4 regions of the Brevibacillus sp. HD3.3A genome follow, and region 1 is predicted to be linked to each of the others. Evidence: riboswitches for the same ligand, from Rfam matches in the RefSeq annotation. Region 1 holds a riboswitch; each other region holds the start of a gene.

Region 1 (5,160 bases):
GAAAAAGGGAACAGAGCAATCAAACATGCGGAAGGATCGTCACGGATCGCTTGACAGAACGGTTTGGTCAGGCGGTCTTTTCTATGTAACATTTCCTTTTGCCTGCGACTATTTGGCTGAGCAAGAAAAAAGCCGGAAGAGGCCGCTGGTGTTTTCTTACGGCCGAAGATACTCGCTTGCAAATCCTTTAATCAAAAATATTTTATCAATTTAAAATTATTTGATAAAATAAACGCGTATGTCATCCAAGCCGAGGAGGAATGGCTGTGCTGGTTTTGAAATCAATGGAGCAATGTACGGTGGCAGAGACTGTTTTAGCTTACAACAGAGGGTTTTCCGGGTACTTTTTCGATCAGTCGAAGACGGCGGACACGCTCATCTGGAAAATGGGGAAAGAAGAGTTGTCGCCAACGCATTCGCTGGTTGCGTTTGTAAACGGCGAGCCTGCCGGAATTGTACTGAATGGAATTTGGGAGCGGGACGGGCAAAAAGTTGGGTGGAATGGTGGGACAGGGGTAGCGCCGGAGCATAGGCGGAGCGGAGTCGGCCAAGCCTTGATGGAAGCGACTTTGCAAATATATCGGGAGCAGGGTGTACAGCTTGCGGCGCTGGTCGCCATTCGGGAGAACGACAGGGCGATAGCCTTGTACGAGAAAATAGGCTTCGCCGTCTGTGACCAGTCGATTTTTCTGGAACAAAAAGCTCATGACCACAAGCGGTCACATCCAACTTCGCTGAAAAACGTCGAGGCGTCTTCCACAGAAGAAGGCGTGCTTTCCGCTTTGCAAAAGGAAGCAAGTCCGTCCTACGAATTGCTTGAAGGCATGCCGGATGACGTGTATTCATTGGACTTTTGGACCAAACCGCTTTGGGATATTCAGTGGAGAACGATTGAGAACAAGCAAGCGGTACTCGTCCGCGATGAGAACAAACAAGTAATCGGCTATGCCTTGTACAGACGGATTTTTGAAAACGGAAAACAAACGACAGCTTTGCTGTTTCAGTGTGAGGCAAGGCCGGAACGGGCCGACCGGGAGGCGATTGTCAGAAGTGCTCTTGCCCATGTGTTTTCGCCATGGGACAAGGAGCTGTATCGCCTCACGGTCAATTTGCCAGTTTCCAACGAAATGGCCATCCGTATTTTGCAAAGGGCAGGTTTTGAGGTGATGGCCGAGCAAGTATTCATGACCAGGTCGCTCGTTTAAGCCCAGATCACTCGACTGACGGCTAGGGTTGCGCGTGATACGGAAACGTGATCGTGAATTTGGTGCCGACTTTTGGCTTGCTGGACACGCTTACCGACCCGCCGAACGCGTGGATGACGTGATAGGAGTACGTAAGCCCGAGACCGGTTCCGCTTGTTTTCGTCGAGAAATAAATGGACCCGAGGCGTTTGATCTGGCCTTCGTCCATCCCGATGCCGTTGTCTTTGATGATCAGCATGGCGTTGCTTTTCTCAATGAACAGCGAGAGGGACACTTTGCCGTTGACCGTCTCCTCACAAGCTTCGATCGCATTTTTGATGAAGTTGACCAAGACTTGTTTGAACTCGTCGGGATTGGCCAGGATCGTGACAGGCTTTTCATAAGCTTGCAGCTCCAGCTCGACATTGTGCATATTGGCAAAAGGCAGCATGACTTCCCGCACGACGTAAAGCTGGTCGCATACGTTGATTAGCTCGGTGCGCTCCTTGAGCGGCTTGGACAAAGCGAGATACTCGGTCAGGATCGCTTCCGTCCGCTGGATTTCGTCCATGCTGATGCGGATGTACTGATCGGTTTTCGTAATATTTTCAGGATTTTCCTGGATCAGGCGCAAAAATCCTTTGACCGCTGTGAGCGGATTTCTCACCTCGTGAGCAAGCGATGCGGCGACATGGCTCATCGTTTCGATTTTTTCATTTTGGGCGTGTCGAATAAACAGTTCTTTGTCGGATACGCACTTGCTAAATAGCGACAACAAAAGCCAAATTCCGACAAAGTTTTGAACGGGGATCACGAACAAGTAGTAGGCAGGATGATGGGATACATAGGTGGGAAAGTATAGATAGGTCAACCCCAAAGCTACCAGGGAAAAGAGCGCGCCCGTCAAAAAAATATACAGTGTTTTCCGATAACTGGCTTTGTAACGCCGATACATCAGGAGGGAGATGGAAAAGGTGACAACCAGGGCAAGCAGCGCGAGCCAGATGCCTTCACCACCCAAATAATAGCGGTATAGCGCGGACTCGATCAGCAAGACCAGCGCGATCCGCACTCCCCCATAGACTAGGGCAAAAAATACGATGATGTGCCTGATATCGAAAATCACGCCTTCCGAGACGCTGGTCGCGAAGGTCATGGCCAGAAACATGCAAATCGAGCTGGTCACAAGAATGAAAGCGCGGCTGTAATTGCGCATTCGGTCGCGGTAATAAATATTGAACAGGACAAATGGCGTCAGAGCAAAAAACATCTGCAAAATTACTTCTTTTAGTAGAATCATCGGACATCCCCATCGCAAATTTGCATGGCTGCTTCAATCTACGATATTTCGACAAGAGCCTACACGATTCCTCCAAAATTTGGACGCGCCGACGGAATAAATTTAAAGGAGAAAAGTTTTAAAAACCTAGTTGACAGATGGGTAAAACACGGATTATAGTCTCTATATACTAATACAAAGGTTTCGAAAATAATAACTACTCTTATCCAGAGAAGGCTGAGGGAATGGCCCTATGACGCCCGGCAACCTAGCTGGCAAGATCAATGTCTTGCGAGCCAAGGTGCTAACTCCAACAGGTAGCGATACCTGACAGATAAGAGGCGCGAATCTTGTCGATCAAGCCTCTTTCATCTGTTGAAAGAGGCTTTTCCTTTTGGAAAGGGAAGGTCGTCGCCTCCTCAGCTTGCAGCACAACAAGGAACAAAGAAAAAGGGGGATTTTTCGATGAAAAAGAAACTGGGCCTTATCACATCACTCGTACTGGCAGTATCGGTGGCCTTGACCGCGTGCGGCGGCGGAGCCGATACGAAAAACACGGCGGCAAACGGCGCTTCCGGCGAAAAAGCGAAGCGGATTGCCCTGATCATGCGCCAAAATGTAGGAACGTTTTCGGCTCAATACATTAACGGTGTGAAGCAGGAAGTCGAGAAAAACGGCGGAGAGCTGACAGTATTCAACGCAGATACGGATTTGTCGAAAATGGCGTCGAATCTTGACGCTGCGGTCAACCAAAACTTCGACGGCATCCTGATCGACCACGGTACAGCGGAAGCGTTGCAACAAGGTACGCAAAAAGCTGTCGACAAAAAAATCCCGGTCGTTCTGTTCGACACAGACATCAAGCTGCCTGGCGTGCCGATTGTTGAGCAAGACGACAACAAGCTGGCAGAGCTGAGCCTGGAAAAGCTGGCGGCAGATTCCGGCGGCAAAGGCAACATCGTGAAAATTTGGGTGGCAGGCTTTGCCCCGATGGAAAAACGTCAGGTGACTTATGAAGCGTTCCTGAAAAAATATCCGGATATCAAGGAAGTCGCCGCTTTCGGTTCCGCGACAAACAACACGGCGCTGGATACCCAAGCACAGATGGAAGCCATCCTGAAAAAATATCCGAACAAAGGCGACATCACGGCTGTATGGGCATCTTGGGATGAATTTGCCAAAGGGGCAACCCGTGCGATCTTGCAAGCAGGCCGCACAGAAATCAAAGTATACGGCATCGACCTGAGTGATGAAGACCTGCAACTGATCCAGGAAGCAAATTCGCCATGGGCAGCGACTGCAGCCGTAGATCCATCGAACATCGGACGCACTCACGCAGCGGCTATTTTCCAAAAAATCAAAGGCGAGCAAGTGCCAGACAGCGTGAAGCTGAATCCGGTGCTGGTGAAACAAGAAGATTTGCCTAAGGACAAAAAAGTGACAATGGGCGACTTGTCCCAGTACGTGAAAGAGTGGGGCAAGTAAGCATATAAAGCTGGTTGATTTGGCTATTCCCGTTGATCAGTCAACGGGAATCTTGCTTATTTAAGGGGGGGGCGAAAAGTGTCCAGCTTGCAGATGAAAGGGATTGTGAAGCAGTTCTCCGGCGTTCCTGCGCTGCGTTCGGTCGATTTTGAGGTCAAGGCTGGCGAGGTTCATGCGCTTTTAGGAGCGAATGGAGCGGGGAAAAGTACCTTGATGAAAATTTTGACGGGCGCGTATCAGTCTGACGGGGGGAGCATCACGATTGACGGCAAAGAGGTGTCGATCCAATCGCCCCAGGATGCGAAAGCTTTAGGCATCCAGTGCGTGTACCAGGAAGTGGATACGGCGCTGATCCCGTACTTGAGCGTGACGGAAAACATTTTGCTCGATCAGATTGTCTCGGCAGGCCGCAAAGGATTCATGAACTGGCCGAGCTTGCACAAGGAAGCGGAAAGCATTTTGCAGAGCTTCGGCTTTTCCATCCCTGTGCGCATGCTCGTCGAGGAATGTACGCTGTCCGAAAAGCAACTGATCCTGATTGCCCGCGCGACCGTGCAAAAAGCGAAGTACGTCATTTTTGACGAACCGACAGCTCCGTTGAGCACGAAGGAGAGCGAGCGGCTGTTTCTCATCATTGACCAGTTGAAAAAAGCGGGTGTCGGGATTATTTACATTTCCCATCGCCTGCCGGAAATTTTTGAGATATGCGACCGAATCACGATCATGCGGGACGGTCAACTGATCGTGACGAGCGAGACGTCCCACACGACGATGGATGAGGTCATCGGCAACATGCTGGGCAAAAGCTTCGAGGAAGAGTTCCCGAAAGTCGAAGTGCCTGTAGGCGGGGTGCTTCTGGAAGCTGCGGGAGTGGTTGGCGGCAAGGTTCGCCGCGCCGATTTGAGCGTTCGCGAAGGCGAGATTGTCGGGATTGTCGGGCTGGTTGGAGCCGGGAAGACGGAACTGGCGAGACTTTTGTTCGGAGCGGATACCGCCGAGGCGGGACAAGTCAGGCTGAACGGCAAAGAGGTGCGGCTGCGGTCGCCAAAGGACGCTGTTGATGCGGGAATCGTCCTCGTACCGGAAGAGCGGCGCAAAGAAGGCATTTTTGTCGAGGAATCTGTCCAGAACAACTTGTCTGTCTCCGCTTTGGAGAAGTGGTCGCGGCTCGGATTTGTCCGCAGAGGGGCAGAAGCGAAGCAGGCGAGGGAG
Region 2 (5,160 bases), 1.5 Mb from region 1:
TTTTTGTTTGGGGAATGGAAGAAGGCCATCGAGGAAGCCGGAGTTGACTGTGATTGATGTAGCCTGTCGAGGGAGCAAGAGGTGTCTCGTGATTGCTCTATCTAGGGTCTATTTGCGCGGTTAATGCGCCTGTCAAGGGAATTAAGGGTGTATGCCGTTGCGGTAGCCTGTTAATAGACTCAGTGCCCGCCTCGTGATTGAAGTTGCTTGACTGGATCTTTATCAGGACAAGCATATCGCATGCTTGCGCACAACTGCTTTTTAGGTGGCATGGCTGCCAGATTGTAACCGCTGAAAAGGAGGGAGTGGCGTGGTTCAGCTTTTCATATGTCCATGGTGCGGCTATGTTGAAGAAAAAGAAGTGCCAGAGGAAAGCGAAGCAGGAATCGTTACGTGCGCTTGCTGCAACATGGCAGAAGTGGAAAGTGTGTTTGCGCGTGGAAACGGCTGCTTTGCTGAGGGGGTTGCCGTTCTGTCTTCCTGCTTGCGAGTCTTGTCAGCAAACAAAAAGAATTGTGTTGACGAATGCATTGGAATTTCTTAGAATAGGCTCAATAGCAAATCATAGTTCTTATCCAGAGAGGTGGAGGGTCTGGCCCGATGAAGCCCGGCAACCGTTGCTTTTGCGACAAGGTGCCAATTCCTGCGGGACGTTTCGTCTCGATAGATAAGAAGCGGGTGCCTCGTAGCAGTCAAGACGAACCTTCTTCTTAGCGGAGAAGGTTTTTTGATGTATGAAAAAGTGGGAACGAGGCAAACATTTGCCCAATTTCAAAGACAAGAGAGAACTGACATCTAGCAAAGAACAAAAATTCATAGTTTTCTTTATCTAGAGAGGTGGAGGGACTGGCCCGATGAAGCCCGGCAACCGTTACGCAGTTTGTGACAAGGTGCCAATTCCTGCAGGACGAAAATCGTTCTGGGAGATAAGGAGAAGGACCTTGATGCCAAACCTTCTTCTTAGCAAGAAGGTTTTTCTTATTTTTCCAAAACATGACATGAGGTGGTAATAATGAGCGCAGGTGTAATCAAAGTAGGATTGCTGGGATTGGGAACAGTAGGGGGCGGCGTCATCAAAACGATTCGCTCGCAACAGGAGAAGCTGGCGCAGCGGTTGGGCAAACGGATCGAGATTGTCAAAGCATTGGTTCGCGATTCGGAAAAAGAACGGGCGGTTCAGGTTGATCCTGCGCTTTTGACTACCGATTTTGAGGATGTGCTAAAAAGCGATGTGGACATTGTCGTGGAGGTAATGGGCGGTGTCGAGCCTACGTATGATTACGTGCGTGCCCTGATTGAAAAAGGCTGCCATGTGGTAACGGCGAACAAAGAGCTGCTCGCCAAACGCGGCCCTGAGCTTGTCGATCTGGCTAACCAGCATCAGGTGCATCTGGCTTATGAAGCGAGCGTAGCTGGCGGGATTCCGATTTTGAGTGTGCTGCGGCAGTTTTTGCGCACAAATGACATCCAAGGAGTTCGCGGTATTCTCAACGGGACGACGAACTTCATCTTGACGAAAATGGAGGCGGAACAGCTCTCTTATCAGGAAGTGCTGAAGCAGGCGCAGGAGCTGGGCTATGCGGAAGCTGATCCGCGTTCGGATGTGGAAGGTTTCGATGCCATGTACAAATTGTACATTCTCGCGCAGCTTGTGTACGGGGAGTCGTTGCCGCTTGCGGATGTCGTGCGTAAAGGAATCGCCGATTTGTCTGCCGGACACATCCGGATCGCAAGCGAGCTGGGTTACCGGATCAAGCTGATTGCCCAGGCACAAAAAGCCGAGCAAGGCATCCGCCTATCGGTTCAGCCGACTGTGCTGCCCATTGCCCATCCGTTGGCGCAAATCCAGGATGCGTTCAATGCGGTGCAGCTCTCCGGGAACATCGTGGGCGACCTGTTGTTTACGGGCCGGGGTGCAGGCGAACTGCCGACCGCAAGCGCTGTCGTTGAAGATTTGGCTTACTTGTTGACCCAGCCATTTACGCCGCATCCTGTTTGGACAGAAAAAAATGCCGCGGCTCAGTTGGAGCAAGGGCAAGACGAACGGGTGCTGTGTTATTTGGAAGGCTCGTGTATCGCCGCCACACCTGATCGCGTGCTGCATTTCTTGCGGGAGGCTGGCGTGAACGTGACGAAATTGAAGGTGCAATTCGATCTGGGCGGTGTGCTGCGCGCGGGCTTGATCGCTACAGGTATTCGCGCAGAGCATGAGCAAGTGCTGAAAAGTGACTTCGGACTTTCCGTGCGCTGCTTCCCGCTGATCGAATCGGCATAGCTCGCAGTCTGTCTAGATCAGCGCTGATCCTTTCTACTTGCTTTTTTTATCCGAGAGCTGTTGATCGGTATCTGAAGGCCCGTTTTTCTGATTGCCGGGGAAGATGACTTTTTCCCATTTGGTCATGAAATAACTGCAGAGTATAATAAGGCCGATCGCCGATACGGTGATAATCAATCCGGTCATATGTGCCGCCTCCTTTTCGCTGGAAAAAGTGGTTCTACTATGGTCTACGAAAGCAATATGGAAAAGTTTCGCCAAAAAAGGCAACGGGCACGCCTCATTTATCATGAGCGTGCCTGTACGTGACCATCGGCTTCAATCTGAACGTTTTCCGACAGTGATTCGATTCGTTGCAGAAGCGCTGCCCCATCCGTGTCATTCATCGGTACCGCTCGTCCCAGCTCGGCATGGAACGGGAGCATCGTCAGTTCACAGGAAGCGTCTTTTGTGCAGCTTGCTTGCAGTACCATCGTCTGCCACGTTTTTGGCTCCGTCGAGCGGGTGAAAATGAAATTGCCCAAACTGTAGGCAATCCACTTGCCGTTGTAGCGTTCAAAGCCTTGCAGGACGTGAGGATGACCACCGACGATCAAGTCTGCTCCTGCGTCAATGTAAGCTTTGGCCAATTCTTTTTGGTGATCGACGGGAAAGTCTTCCCGTTCCTTGCCCCAATGGGCGATCACGACGACGAGATCAGCGTGTGCCTTTGCTTGTTGAATCGCTTGGACGGCTTTGGCGGAATCATAGGAGCCAGCCAGTCCAGGCTGTTTCTCCGTGGCGAACCAGCTGACTTCGGGAATGACCCGGCTGAATCCGAGCAAGGCGAGCTTGATGCCGTTTCGCTCCACCACGACGGGAGTGAAGGCTTCCACAGAGTCTTTGCCGCCGCCGAGGTAAGCGATCCCGTTTTTGGCAAGCGCGTCAAACGTGTCGAGCAATCCGGCCACGCCCTGATCCATCGAATGGTTGTTTGCCAGGTTGACCGCATCGATCCCTGCTGCTTTCATCGCAGGCGCAGCCAAAGGAGAGGACTTGTAAACGTATTGTTTGTTGTCGGCAGGCGTGCCTTTTGTGGTAAGTGGCGTCTCCAGATTGGCTATGGTAAAGTCATCCTGCAAAAACAGGGAACGGACGTGCGTGAACGGGTAGTCGTAGCCTTTTTCGAGCAACGTTTTTTCCACATTTCCGGACATCATCACATCTCCGACGAAGGTCAGCCGGACAGTCGGCTCGTGGGCAACAGCCGGAGGTGGTGCGGAATCGTGTTCAGGGGAGGCGGAATGGCTTCCCAGCTTGTCGAAAGCGAAGTAAATCCCTGAGCAAAGGATGACGAGCAGACTGAACAAGAGCGTTTGCTTCGCCATCCTTTGCCACTTCTTTTGTCGTTGTTTTCGCCGGATGTGCTTTAGGCTTTGCTGCGTCTGATTCATTATGCTCCTTTCAACGGTAACGAAAAATGGGTGAATTTGTTATTATAGAGCTAATACGAAAAGGGGCGAAAAAAGATGCAGCTTTCCTTCGATCATCTGGTTCATTTCGTGCACCGTCCCCCTGGAGAGGCTGCCCGGCTTTTTCAGGAAGCAGGCTTTCACGCTGTCGCGGGCGGACGTCATACCCATTGGGGAACATGGAACAGTCTCAGCTACTTGGGACTATCTTATGTGGAGTTTTTGGCGGTGGAGGAGGCAGCTGTCGCCAAGCAATCCGACAATCCGCTCATCCGGCAACTGGTCTGGGAGGCGAATCGCGGTGAGGGACTTGGGCAAATTGCCCTGCGCACTCGGCAAATGGACGCGTGGGTAGAGCGATTTCAGTCACTTGGTCTCAAAGTGACAGGGCCGGTAGCGGGCAGCCGCACGCGAGACGACGGGAAGATTTTGCAGTGGCGCATGCTGTTTGCCGAAGACCCGCACAGTGCGAGACAAATGCCGTTTCTGATTGAATGGAGCGAGACAGACGAGGAGCGCAAAGCCGATTTGACACAGCGCGGCATCATCGCTCCGCATCCAAATGGCGCGACGGAGCTGCAAGCGGTTGGTTATGCTGTTTCCGATCTGGAAGCGGCAGCAGCGGATTGGACGCGGTGGTTCGGCTTGCCGAGCCAAGCAGTGTTCGACGATGAGCAAATGGGCGCTCGTTGCCTGACGCTTGCTTTACCTGGCGGAAATATCGTGCTGTGTGAACCGCAGCAGGATGGATCGGCCAAGCGGATGCTGCAATCGCGCGGAGAGCGTCCTTTTTTTGCAAGAGTAGGCGCGGCAAAAGCGCTTCACGAATCGCACTCCATTTGTGGCGGGACGTACCTGATTTGAATTTGCTAGAAAGTAACGAGGGGCAAAGCAAGAAAATGGCGCAAAGGAGGCGAGCTTGTGACATCACCCAAGCATTCTTTGTCCGCTGCGGCGATTATCGTCAATGATCGCAACGAAGTGCTGCTGATCAAAGGGCCGAGACGGGGCTGGGAAATGCCCGGCGGAAAGGTGGAGCAAGGGGAGTCCATCCGCGAAGCAGCGATCAGGGAAACGAAGGAAGAATGCGGCTTGGACATTGAAGTGACGAAATTTTGCGGCGTGTTTCAAAATGTCAGCAAGTCGATCTGCAACGCCCTGTTTCTCGCCAGACCGATCGGCGGAAAACTAATCACAACGCCTGAGTGTCTGGAGTCGGGCTTCTTTCCGATCGAGGAAGCTTTGCAAAAGGTGACCTGGAGCAATTTCAGACAGCGCATCTCTTTATGTTTGCAGGAGGAAAAGCATCCGTTTTACGTGGAGTTTTAGGGCAAACGGGCAAGTGTAGGTCGTAGTGAAAAGAGCGGGCGAAATCAATCAGCAGGCAAAAAGCTGTCCGAACAGGGACGGCTTTTTTGTTTTGAGAAAAAAGTG
Region 3 (5,160 bases), 280 kb from region 1:
ATTGACTGAATTTTCTTTGTCAATCTACCTTTTTTGTCTGGCTCTTTCCTGCCATTCTTCCTTCAACATGCTGTACACGGCATGGTCGACAAAATGGTCATACAAAAACTCATTGCGCCGCAGGATTCCCTCCAGTTGAAAGCCGAGTCTCTCGGGGATCGCTCTGCTTTTCGAATTGCCTGTCGCCGCCTGAATCGTGATTTTCTCCAAGTTCCATGAACCGAAAACAAGGTGATCCATATACGCCGCCACTGCTTTGGTCATCAGCCCCTTGCCCTGAAAGCCGGCGCCAAGCCAATAGCCCAGTGATGTCTTCTTGTTGATCCAGTCCAGATTGTGCACACCGAGAGTCCCGGCCATCCGACCGTTATACCAGATTCCGTAGTGAATCCCTTGATTGTCGTCATACTGTTGAATCGTTCTTTGGATGAAATAGCTCGTGTCATCCTCGCACTTCGTGTAATTCAGCCAAGGCAGCCACTCTTTGAGGTAGGATCGGTTCGTATCGGTGAGCCAAAACATTTCGCTGGCATCCGACAACTCCAACTGTTTGAGAAATGCTTCTTCGGAAATCGGGATCGTTCTCATGATAACCGCTCCTCCTTCTCATTCGCTTTCAACGGGCAAGCAACTTCTTACGCTCGATTATGCGGCTGGTTCCATAATTTAGCAAGAATCAGACGATCTATTCCTGAAAAAAAGCGCCCGCCATAAAAAGGCAGACGCTCCTGATACGACGGACTATTGTTTGCTTTTCGCGATCTCTTCCGGCTTGAAAATGCCCGTCTCTGTCACAATCGCGGTAATGTACTGGGCAGGCGTCACGTCAAACGCCGGATTGTACACCTTGATATCATCCGGTGCTACCTGTTTGCCCAAGCCGTGTGTGATCTCTTCTGCCGGACGTTCCTCGATCGGAATTTCCGCACCTGTCGCCGTCGCCAGATCGACAGAGGACAGCGGCGCCGCTACATAGAAAGGAATGCCATGCGCTTTTGCCAAAACGGCTACTCCATACGTGCCGATTTTGTTGGCGACGTCGCCGTTGGCCGCTACACGGTCTGTTCCCACGACAACGGCCTGCACTTTGCCTTGCGACATGACCATAGCTGCCATGTTGTCGCAAATCAAGGTGACATCAATCCCAGCCTGCTGCAATTCATAGGCGGTCAGGCGAGCGCCTTGCAATACGGGGCGCGTCTCGTCGGCGTATACTTTCAAATCCCACCCGCGTTCTTTTGCCAAATAGAAAGGAGCGGTAGCCGTACCGTATGCAGCAGTAGCCAGCGCACCCGGATTACAGTGTGTAAGCACGCCCATGCCGTCTTGCAACAGCGTCAGCAAATGTTCGCCGATCGTGCGACATACTTCTGCGTCTTCTTTTTGAATCGCCAGTGCTTCGTCGAGCACAGCTTTTTTCAGCTCGTCAACGGGCAAGGCGGAGTTTTGTTGCACGCGTGCTTTGATCCGGTCAAGCGCCCAGAACAGATTCACAGCAGTTGGCCGGGACGTTCCCAAATAGTCTGCCTGGCTGTTCAGCTCTTGCCAAAACTGTTCATACGTTTGCGCTTCGCTGCCGCGGATTCCCAAATACAGTCCGTAGGCGGCGGCCATGCCGATTGCCGGTGCTCCGCGCACTTCCAGGCGGCGAATCGAGCCCCATACTTGTTCGGCGGTCGTCAGCTGCAAATAAATCGTTTCTACTGGCAAACGCGTCTGATCAAGCAAGACGAGTACGTCGTCTTCCCACTTGACTGGCGTTGTTTGTGTACTGGTTGTCATACTGTCGTTGCCTCCTGATAGTAGCGTGCGGTTACGTTGCGGACGATGTCCGTGATGTCTGTCGATTCCTCAATGTCGTTGCGTCCGAGAATCAGCGCTTCCCCGATCGCCAGCGCCAGTCGTTCTGCTTCGGCGCGTTTTTCGGCGTCTGCGATGGCATTCAGATCAGCCACTCCTGCCAGGCCGATCACACGGCGCAAAATTTTGCATCCGGCATAGCCTGCCGTATCCTGAATCAGTCGTTTCACGTAGCTTTGCCACAAGCCCTCGACATGAGCGCTGCGTTCTTTAGCCTGCTTGTGCCAGAGCTGGACAAACTGGGAAACAAATTCGTTCCAGACATCTTCAACCGTTTCCAGTAAGTATTCGCGGTAGGAGTCGCGTTCTCCTTGGTCATTTTGCAAGCCGTGCTGACCGGCGTAGTTGAGCAGCAGGTTGGCGATAACGGCACCGATGTCAAAACCGATCGGCCCGTAGTAGGCAAATTCGGGGTCGATCGCTTTCAGGCTGCTCTCGGTGATGAAGATGCTGCCTGTGTGCAAATCGCCGTGCAAAAGTGCTTCTGCGCGAGTCAGGAAATCGAATTTCAGCTTGGCGATTTCCAGCTTGAGCGGCTTGTTGTTCCAGATGGCCTCTACTTCTTTGCGGATCAGCGGGTTAAAGTCGTTGGTCGGCGCATTTTCATACGGGTCGGTAAAGACGAGATCTTCTGTGATTTTGCATAATTCCGGATTTATGAATGTTCCGACTAGCGCTTTTTTGTCGTACGGATGCGCCCCCAAATCGGATGTGTAGAACAAGGTTTGCGCGAGAAAACGTCCGATCTGCTTCGGAAAAAGCGGGTAGCGCTTGCCCTCAATCAAGCCTTTGCGCATGATGACGTGGTCGCCTACGTTCTCCATCACCGTCAGCGCCAGCTCCTGATCGAAGTGGTATACTTCCGGCACCAGGTCAGGCACGTATTTGTGCTGGATGCGGAGCGCTTCACTCTCGATGCGGGCACGGTCAATCGTCAGCGGCCATGATTCTCCCACGACTCTCGCAAACGGCAACGCTTGCTTCACGATGACTTTTTTTCCGGTAGCCGGCTCCTGGATATCGAACACGAGGTTCAGATTCCCGTCACCGATTTCGCGGCTGGTCAGCTCTGCTCCTTCTGTAAACAGACCCGGCAAGCCTTTTACGTACTCTACTGCTTCCTGCTCAGTCAATGCGCGGTATGCCATGATTGATTACTCCCCTCACAAATCGTTTTTTTCTCTATCTCGAACGGAATGACAAAATGGTCAGGAATCCGTGTCCAAACGCACAAAAAAGACCTCTTTCCCGAAGAAAAGAGGTCGCTGTCGCCACGTATAATAAACGTGTCATGTCCCCCTTATCTTCCAGACCACTTTTGTTTCTGCAGGAATTAGCACCGTGCACGTCGCTTTTTGTTTCAGCCGCTGCTCGCGTTGAAATAGCGTCGTGTCGGTTGCCGGGTATCATCGGGCCAGTCCCTCCACCTTCTCTGGATAAGGTATCCAAACGTATGCGGTTTTGATTTAGTTTGAATCATACAACCTGCCGTTCCACGATGTCAACACCCTTTTTTCGCAAACCGCGCTTCTCTCCTACCAGACGTGCTGAGTGCCGGAAGCAGCCGGGCGATCCCAGTTCCACCAGTCAATTTGGCCGACAAAGGCAGCGGTAATCGACTTCTCATCCTTGAGTTTGAGCAGTTCCTTCGTCGGTCCGGTCAGGACTGCTCCGTAGAGGCGAACGCCTTTTTCCTGCAAGTAGCGATAGCGCTCCTCGACTTGCGGATCGCTTCGCGAGACCAAATATTGTCCCATGTCGCGCGCGAGGCTTTTTTGCTCGACAAGGTAGGCCATTTCCCCCAAAAAGGCTGCCATCCGTCGGCTTCCTTCTCCGTTGACCTGAATCGGAGCCGCTCCGTAATTCAGCTCGTGCTCCGCAAATCCCCATGCTTCTCCCGGCCCCAAGAGCAGGTAGCCGTCTTTTTGGTCTTCGTGCCTGGCTTCCACTCCGGTGTCCACTGCCAACCAGACCGTATCCTGGTTGGCGGAGCTGATGTAGCGGGAGATTCGCTCATAATACTGCTCGTACGTCAAAAAATCAGCAAAAGAGACAGCCAACTGGGCAACGGTTCCTTCGGGGAGCTTCTCCAAAGTCGTCCAGGCTGGCGTGCGCCAATGCGCCAGTTCGTCTGCGTCCGGTTTTTGCCCGCTTTGAAGCGGATAGCGGAAAAACAGCTTTTGCTCCCTCACTCCGTTGGTCCATTGCGGCTTGGCGTTGACGTTCCACAACACGTTGGTGCTTTCAAAGCGGCCTGCGTTTTTGATGTCCGCCCCTACTCGCTCGCGAAGCTCCATCTGGATGCTGCCGTACAGCAGTCCCACCTGCGCGCCGCTGCTGCCCACGCTGACACCCGGCTGCGTAAAATTGACCATGTCCTTCGCTACCCGGTGCAGATCATCGTGCATCGACGACCCTACCCATCCGTTGACGCCCAGAAATACCACGCCAATTACAAACGGGATGGCAAAAGCGTACACGGAACTGAGCAAGCGATTTTTCCATTTTCCCCGCCGGACAATCGCCCTCTGCTTCGCTTCGGAAAGCTGGCTGTGCCCGCCCTCGTCCAGCGCGTCGAGTTCCCGTGGTTGCTGCTCTCCTTCTTCGCCCAGCAAAAGCCGCTCCAGCCGCTCTGCGCATGCCTCATCGGCTGCCAGCTCCTCGCCAAGCCGCTTTGCTTCTTCCCCTGTCAGTTCCCCTCTCAAATAAGCGAGCAGCTTTTGCTCGCGATCATGACCGTTTTGGTGCGTCATGGCCCTTCCTCCTTCCACAGCTTCCGCATCTTTTGCCGACCGCGAAACAGCGAGCGTTTGACGTCCGCCAGTTCGATCTCCAACACCTCTGCCATTTCCGCGTAGGAAAATTGCATGGCTGACAGCAAAATGACCTGTCGTTGCTTGGGCGGCAATTGCTCCAGATGCGCATATGCCTCTTTCCACAATTCCTGAGCGACCAACAGTTCCGCCGGGTCGCTCGCGGATGCGTCCGGTCGTTCCGGCATCTTTTCCATGTAGTCGACCGGGCGGCGCTTTTGCTTGCGGTGCCAATCGATAAAAGCGTGGTAAGCGACCTTGAACAGCCATGGCCTGACCTTTTCGCCGCGGTAGTCTTCCAGGGAGGCATACGCCCGGAAAAAAACCTCCTGCGTCAAGTCCTCCGCATGCCTGGTATCGCGTGTCAGCCGGAAAAGGTAGCGGTATATGTCGTTTACGTGCATCTGGTACACATACTCCAAGCCTACTTTCCCAATGCCTCCACATCCCTTCTTTACGTACCACGCCCTCTAGCGAAAAAAGTTTC
Region 4 (5,160 bases), 1.3 Mb from region 1:
CATTTTGCGGGATACGTATGTGGACATTCCCGGAAATGGCAGCTCGCGTATCAACTCGGCGATTGTAGACGGCGGGCCTGAGCTGGCGATGAAGACGGTCAGCCAGTTTACCGGACTTCCTGTGGATCGCTACGTCATTACCGATTTCGAAGGCTTCAAGGCGCTGATCGACGCAGTGGGCGGCGTCGAGATCGACGTAGAGAAAAACATGTATTACCATGACCCGACAGATAAAGGCGTCTACGATATCAATCTGAAAAAAGGTGTGCAGCAGTTGGATGGCAACAAGGCGTTGCAGTACGTCCGTTTCCGCCATGACGCCACATCCGACTATACGCGCACCGAGCGTCAGCGCAAATTGCTCGCCGCTGTAGCGAGCCAGATGAAGAGCGGCACATCCCTGATCCAGTTGCCGTCCATCCTCAAACAAGTGGCGCCGTACATCCAGACGAACATCAGCTCCATGGACATGCTGAAGCTGTCCGCGCTCGGCTTGAAGCTCGATACGATGCAACCGGGCAACTATCAGCTGCCGCCGATGGGAATGTTCCGGGAATCGCACAAGGCAGGAGCCGTGCTCATTCCCGACGTAGACCAGATTCAGTCGTTCATTCAGGAAAAGCTTGAGCCGCCGACTGAAACGATGCAACAAGAGGACAACAAAACAGACGACAGTACAGACAGCACGCGAATGTAGCGTGCTGTTTTTTTGCATATTTGGGCACACTATCCATGATTTTCTACAGCACAGGCACATTGGGGTGAAGGAGATGGACCAGGAGTTCCTGCATAGATGGTGTTCGCATGGCGGATGCCAAAGTCGTGTACAGCGAGCTTATTCCGAAGCTGAGGGAAATCGATCAGGATAGACTGAATATCGACCATGTCGAAAGGCACTTGGGACTGGGGAAACGAGCAAGGGCATGCGGGACAAGGCGAAGTTGCAATCAGACAAAAAACTTTCAGGCGGGCAAATACGGGTGGCATTGTACAATGAGCACTTTGCGAAAAAAGGCATTGGCAGCATCTCCTCCCGTTACAGCAAAATGATGAAAACGATGGAGGACGCATTGGAAAAGGAAATCGAGAAAGAACTGCAAAAAGTCGTCAAAAAATTGCAGCAACTGGACGTCGATCCGGCGGGATTTGGCATCGTCTACCGTGCCCAGCAGAGGGGATTGAAAGAGATGACGAACCGCGACTGGAGAAAAATTTTCCGGCAGGCGTCTTTTCGTTTTCATGTTCAGGCAACCATTATCCGCAACGGAGTGATGGATTAAAAAAGTTTTTCCTGGGATTGCTATTGACGGGATATTTTCAAAAAGGATATAATCCGGTTTGTATCATGAAAATATGAAAAACGAACATAATATACGTGGAAATCTTTCTTATCAAGAGAGGCGGAGGGACAGGCCCGATGAAGCCCGGCAACCGGTTCATTTTTTCGAAAATGAGCGTCGCGGTGCCAATTCCTACAAGATTGGTTGGATCTTGATAGATGAGAAGGGTGGATGCGAACGTATACATGCGTTGCAGCCCCTTTTTCGTTTATGAAAAAAGGGGCTTTCTGTTTTTCACAAGGCATGTAGACAGATTTTGCTGGGAGGTGGATGCGTTGATTCAATTGCAACAACTGCATAAAAGCTATCAAGTACAAGGCAAGACGATTCCGGCATTGCTCGGGATTGACCTTTCCATAGATAAAGGGGAAATTTACGGGATCATCGGGCATTCCGGTGCGGGGAAAAGTACCCTGATTCGTTGCATCAACCTGTTGGAGCGCCCTACGTCAGGACAAGTCGTTGTCGACGGAGTGGATTTGACCAAGCTCGATGACAGCAAGCTTCAGGAAAAGCGCCGCCAGATCGGGATGATTTTCCAACACTTTAACCTGTTGTCTTCCGCGACCGTAGGCGAGAATGTCGCTTTCCCGCTCAAGCTCGCCAATCGCTCGAAGGCTGAAATCCAGAAAAAAGTGGACGAGCTGCTCAAACTGGTCGGGCTGGAAGCGCATCGGGACAAGTACCCGTCGCAATTGTCCGGCGGTCAGAAGCAGCGCGTAGGCATCGCCCGAGCGCTGGCCAATGATCCGAAAGTGTTGCTGTGCGACGAAGCGACTTCCGCCCTCGATCCGCAGACGACGAACTCGATTCTCGCGCTCTTGCTCGATATCAACCGCAAACTGGGATTGACCATCGTGCTGATCACGCACGAAATGCACGTGATCCGTTCCATCTGCGACCGCGTAGGCGTCATCGATGGCGGAAAAATTGTCGAGTCGGGCGAGGTTCTGGATGTGTTTCTCAAGCCGCAGCATCCGACGACACAGGAATTTGTCGAGCAGGTGGCCGATTCCAGCGAGCTGCGGGAAGCAGTCGCGCACGAAAAGGCGGCAGGAAACCGCACGATTGCCCGCGTCACATTCCTGGGGGAAAAGACGTACCAGCCGATCTTGTTCCAGACGATGCAAGAAACAGGCACGGTGTTCAGCATCTTGCAAGGAACGATTTCCCGCATGAAGGATACGCCGTACGGCCAACTGGTCGTCGAGCTGGAAGGCGATGTCCGTCAAAACGAAAAAACCATCGAGACGTTGCGTCAGCGTGGCTTGGAAGTAGAGGTGATATAGATGGACTGGACTTTGGAAAATGTGGATTGGTCGGAGATCGCCGAGGGAACAATAGATACGCTGACGATGCTTGGCTTCTCGACACTGTTTACCATCCTGATTGGTTTGCCGCTGGGGATTATTTTGTTCCTGACTTCTCGCGGACAGCTTTTGCAAAACCAGGTGTTTTATGCGATTGCCTCATTCGTTGTCAATATACTGCGTTCTGTACCGTTTATCATTTTGATGATCTTGCTGATTCCTGTGACAAAAGTAATTGTGGGTACTTCACTCGGGGTACTCGGAGCGATTCCGCCGCTCGTCATCGGTGCAGCCCCGTTTTTTGCGCGGCTGGTGGAAACCTCGCTGAGAGAGGTGGATCGAGGAGTCATCGAAGCCGCTCAGTCGATGGGAGCCTCCAACTGGCAAATCATCTGGAACGTGCTGCTTCCTGAATCGCGTCCAGGTCTGGTGGCCGGGATTACGATCACGACAGTTGCCCTTGTCTCTTACACCGCGATGTCCGGCGTAATCGGCGGCGGCGGGCTGGGAGATTTGGCAATCCGCTACGGCTACCAACGCTTCCAGACAGATGTCATGATTGTTACAGTGATTATTTTGCTCGTGTTGGTCCAGATCTTGCAGTCGCTGGGGGATCGCCTGGTTATGCGATTCAGCCGCAAGTAAGGTCTTTCCATATAAGCTTTGCAGAACACAGACCAAAAAATAGGGGGAAATCATTTATGAAAAAATTAGTCGTATCTGTACTTTCTACCGTATTGGCATTTTCCTTGGCAGCGTGCGGAAGCAAAACGGAAACAGCTCCAACTCCAACTGAAGGCGGCGCACAAGGCGGACAACAGCAAGAAGTAACGTTGAAAGTAGGCGCTTCTCCGGTTCCACACGCAGCCATTTTGAAGTTCATCGCTCCAAAGCTGAAAGAACAAGGTGTTAACCTGGAAGTGAAAGAGTTTACCGATTATGTACAACCAAACGTACAGCTGAATGAAAAGCAACTGGACGCAAACTTCTTCCAGCACAAGCCTTACCTGGAAGAGTTCAATAAAGGTCAAAACATGGACTTGCAGCCAGTAATCGCCGTGCACATCGAGCCTTTCGGTGCTTACAGCAAAAAAGTAAAATCCGTTGACGAGCTGGCAGAAGGCGCAACCATTGCTTTGCCAAACGACCCGACCAATAGCGGACGCGCGCTCGCTCTGTTGGAGAAAAACGGCGTGATCAAGCTCAAAGAAGGCGCTGGCATCAGCGGAACGGTAAAAGACGTTGTAGAAAACAAGAAAAACCTGAAGTTCAAAGAAGTAGAAGCTGCTATGCTGCCACGCGTCCTGGAAGAAGTTGACCTGGCGCTGATCAACACCAACTATGCACTCGAAGCAAAACTGGTGCCGACAAAAGACGCTCTCTTCCTTGAAGACAAAGAGTCTCCATATGCGAACTTCCTGGTAGCTCGTCCAGACAACAAAGATTCCGAAGCGATCCAAAAGCTGGCGAAAGAACTGAACAGCCCAGAAGTGAAAAAGTTCATTGAAGATGAATACAAAGGTTCCATCGTTCCTGCATTCTAAGGAACAGCTAATTGATGAATCAACAAATAAACCCAATTTGGCCCGTGTGGCTGGTTGGGTTTATTTTCATTTATAAAAGTATAAATATTCGTAAAATTTAATTAAATCTCACCGAACCCCATTCTCAAGACGATTTTTGTCGAGTATATTGTGGTGGCGATAGAAAAAAATTGATAAAGGGGAAAATTCAGATGAACAAAACATTCAAACTACTTTTCGGCGTGTCGCTTGTGGCTGGAAGTATTTTGGCAGGATGTTCCGGGAATCAGGCCGCCGCTCCGCCTTCTGCACCTGCCGAGCAAAAAGCAGGAGAAGCCAAGCAGACGGCGAGCGCTGGCAAGCCGCAAGTGTTCAGGGCCAACCTGACAAGCGAGCCTTCGACGGCGGACCCTGGGCTTGCCAAGGATGCTACGTCAGGCGCGGTCGTTCGTGCTACTTTTGACGGCTTGACCAGATTAGACAAAGACGCCAAGCCGATGAACTCGGTTGCGTCGGACGTGAAAATATCCGACGACAAGCGCGTGTACACGTTTACGATTCGCGACTCGAAGTGGAGTAACGGCGATCCGGTGACAGCGCACGACTTCGAGTATGCCTGGAAGCGTGTGCTCAATCCGAAGCTGGGTGCCGAATATGCGTACCAGCTATACTACATCAAAAATGCGGAAAAGGTGCATACGGGCAAGGCGCAAGCAACCGAGCTGGGGGTAAAAGCTCTTGATGACAAAACGCTTGAAGTCACGCTAGAAAACCCGACACCATTTTTCCTGGAATTGACGGCCTTTTACACCTATTATCCTGTAGACAAAAAAGTGGCAGAAGCCAATCCGAACTGGGCGAATGAAGCAGCAACACACGTTAGCAACGGTCCGTTCAAAATGACGGGCTGGGAGCACAAGAGCAAGATTGTATTGGAAAAGAACGAAAACTACTGGGATAAAGATGCTGTCAAACTCGACCGAATCG

Evidence for each region. Region 1 has a riboswitch for S-adenosylmethionine ahead of HP435_RS25140 (sugar ABC transporter substrate-binding protein). Riboswitches for the same ligand answer to the same signal wherever they lie in the genome.
Region 2: it holds a riboswitch for S-adenosylmethionine, as region 1 does, so the genes downstream of both, HP435_RS17805 (homoserine dehydrogenase) here and HP435_RS25140 (sugar ABC transporter substrate-binding protein) in region 1, are expected to answer to the same signal.
Region 3: it holds a riboswitch for S-adenosylmethionine, as region 1 does, so the genes downstream of both, mtnK (S-methyl-5-thioribose kinase) here and HP435_RS25140 (sugar ABC transporter substrate-binding protein) in region 1, are expected to answer to the same signal.
Region 4: it holds a riboswitch for S-adenosylmethionine, as region 1 does, so the genes downstream of both, HP435_RS02855 (methionine ABC transporter ATP-binding protein) here and HP435_RS25140 (sugar ABC transporter substrate-binding protein) in region 1, are expected to answer to the same signal.

Annotation. Positions count from the first base shown of each region.
Region 1 is NZ_CP085874.1:5,370,742-5,375,901, reverse strand. Features, by position in the region: gene HP435_RS25155 (DUF421 domain-containing protein) at 1-1, shown strand, start outside; gene HP435_RS25150 (GNAT family N-acetyltransferase) at 267-1,205, shown strand; gene HP435_RS25145 (ATP-binding protein) at 1,228-2,484, opposite strand; SAM riboswitch class I at 2,684-2,804, shown strand; gene HP435_RS25140 (sugar ABC transporter substrate-binding protein) at 2,929-3,948, shown strand; gene HP435_RS25135 (sugar ABC transporter ATP-binding protein) at 4,027-5,160, shown strand, end outside.
Region 2 is NZ_CP085874.1:3,855,271-3,860,430, reverse strand. Features, by position in the region: SAM riboswitch class I at 569-674, shown strand; SAM riboswitch class I at 823-933, shown strand; gene HP435_RS17805 (homoserine dehydrogenase) at 1,013-2,275, shown strand; gene HP435_RS17800 (hypothetical protein) at 2,309-2,461, opposite strand; gene HP435_RS17795 (CapA family protein) at 2,563-3,708, opposite strand; gene HP435_RS17790 (VOC family protein) at 3,784-4,590, shown strand; gene HP435_RS17785 (NUDIX hydrolase) at 4,648-5,055, shown strand.
Region 3 is NZ_CP085874.1:5,092,365-5,097,524, forward strand. Features, by position in the region: gene HP435_RS23800 (GNAT family N-acetyltransferase) at 25-588, opposite strand; gene mtnA (S-methyl-5-thioribose-1-phosphate isomerase) at 742-1,782, opposite strand; gene mtnK (S-methyl-5-thioribose kinase) at 1,779-3,008, opposite strand; SAM riboswitch class I at 3,158-3,303, opposite strand; gene HP435_RS23815 (anti-sigma factor) at 3,396-4,613, opposite strand; gene HP435_RS23820 (sigma-70 family RNA polymerase sigma factor) at 4,610-5,086, opposite strand.
Region 4 is NZ_CP085874.1:530,102-535,261, forward strand. Features, by position in the region: gene HP435_RS02845 (LCP family protein) at 1-697, shown strand, start outside; gene HP435_RS02850 (Ger(x)C family spore germination C-terminal domain-containing protein) at 981-1,280, shown strand; SAM riboswitch class I at 1,386-1,505, shown strand; gene HP435_RS02855 (methionine ABC transporter ATP-binding protein) at 1,616-2,629, shown strand; gene HP435_RS02860 (methionine ABC transporter permease) at 2,630-3,295, shown strand; gene HP435_RS02865 (MetQ/NlpA family ABC transporter substrate-binding protein) at 3,352-4,194, shown strand; gene HP435_RS02870 (peptide ABC transporter substrate-binding protein) at 4,386-5,160, shown strand, end outside.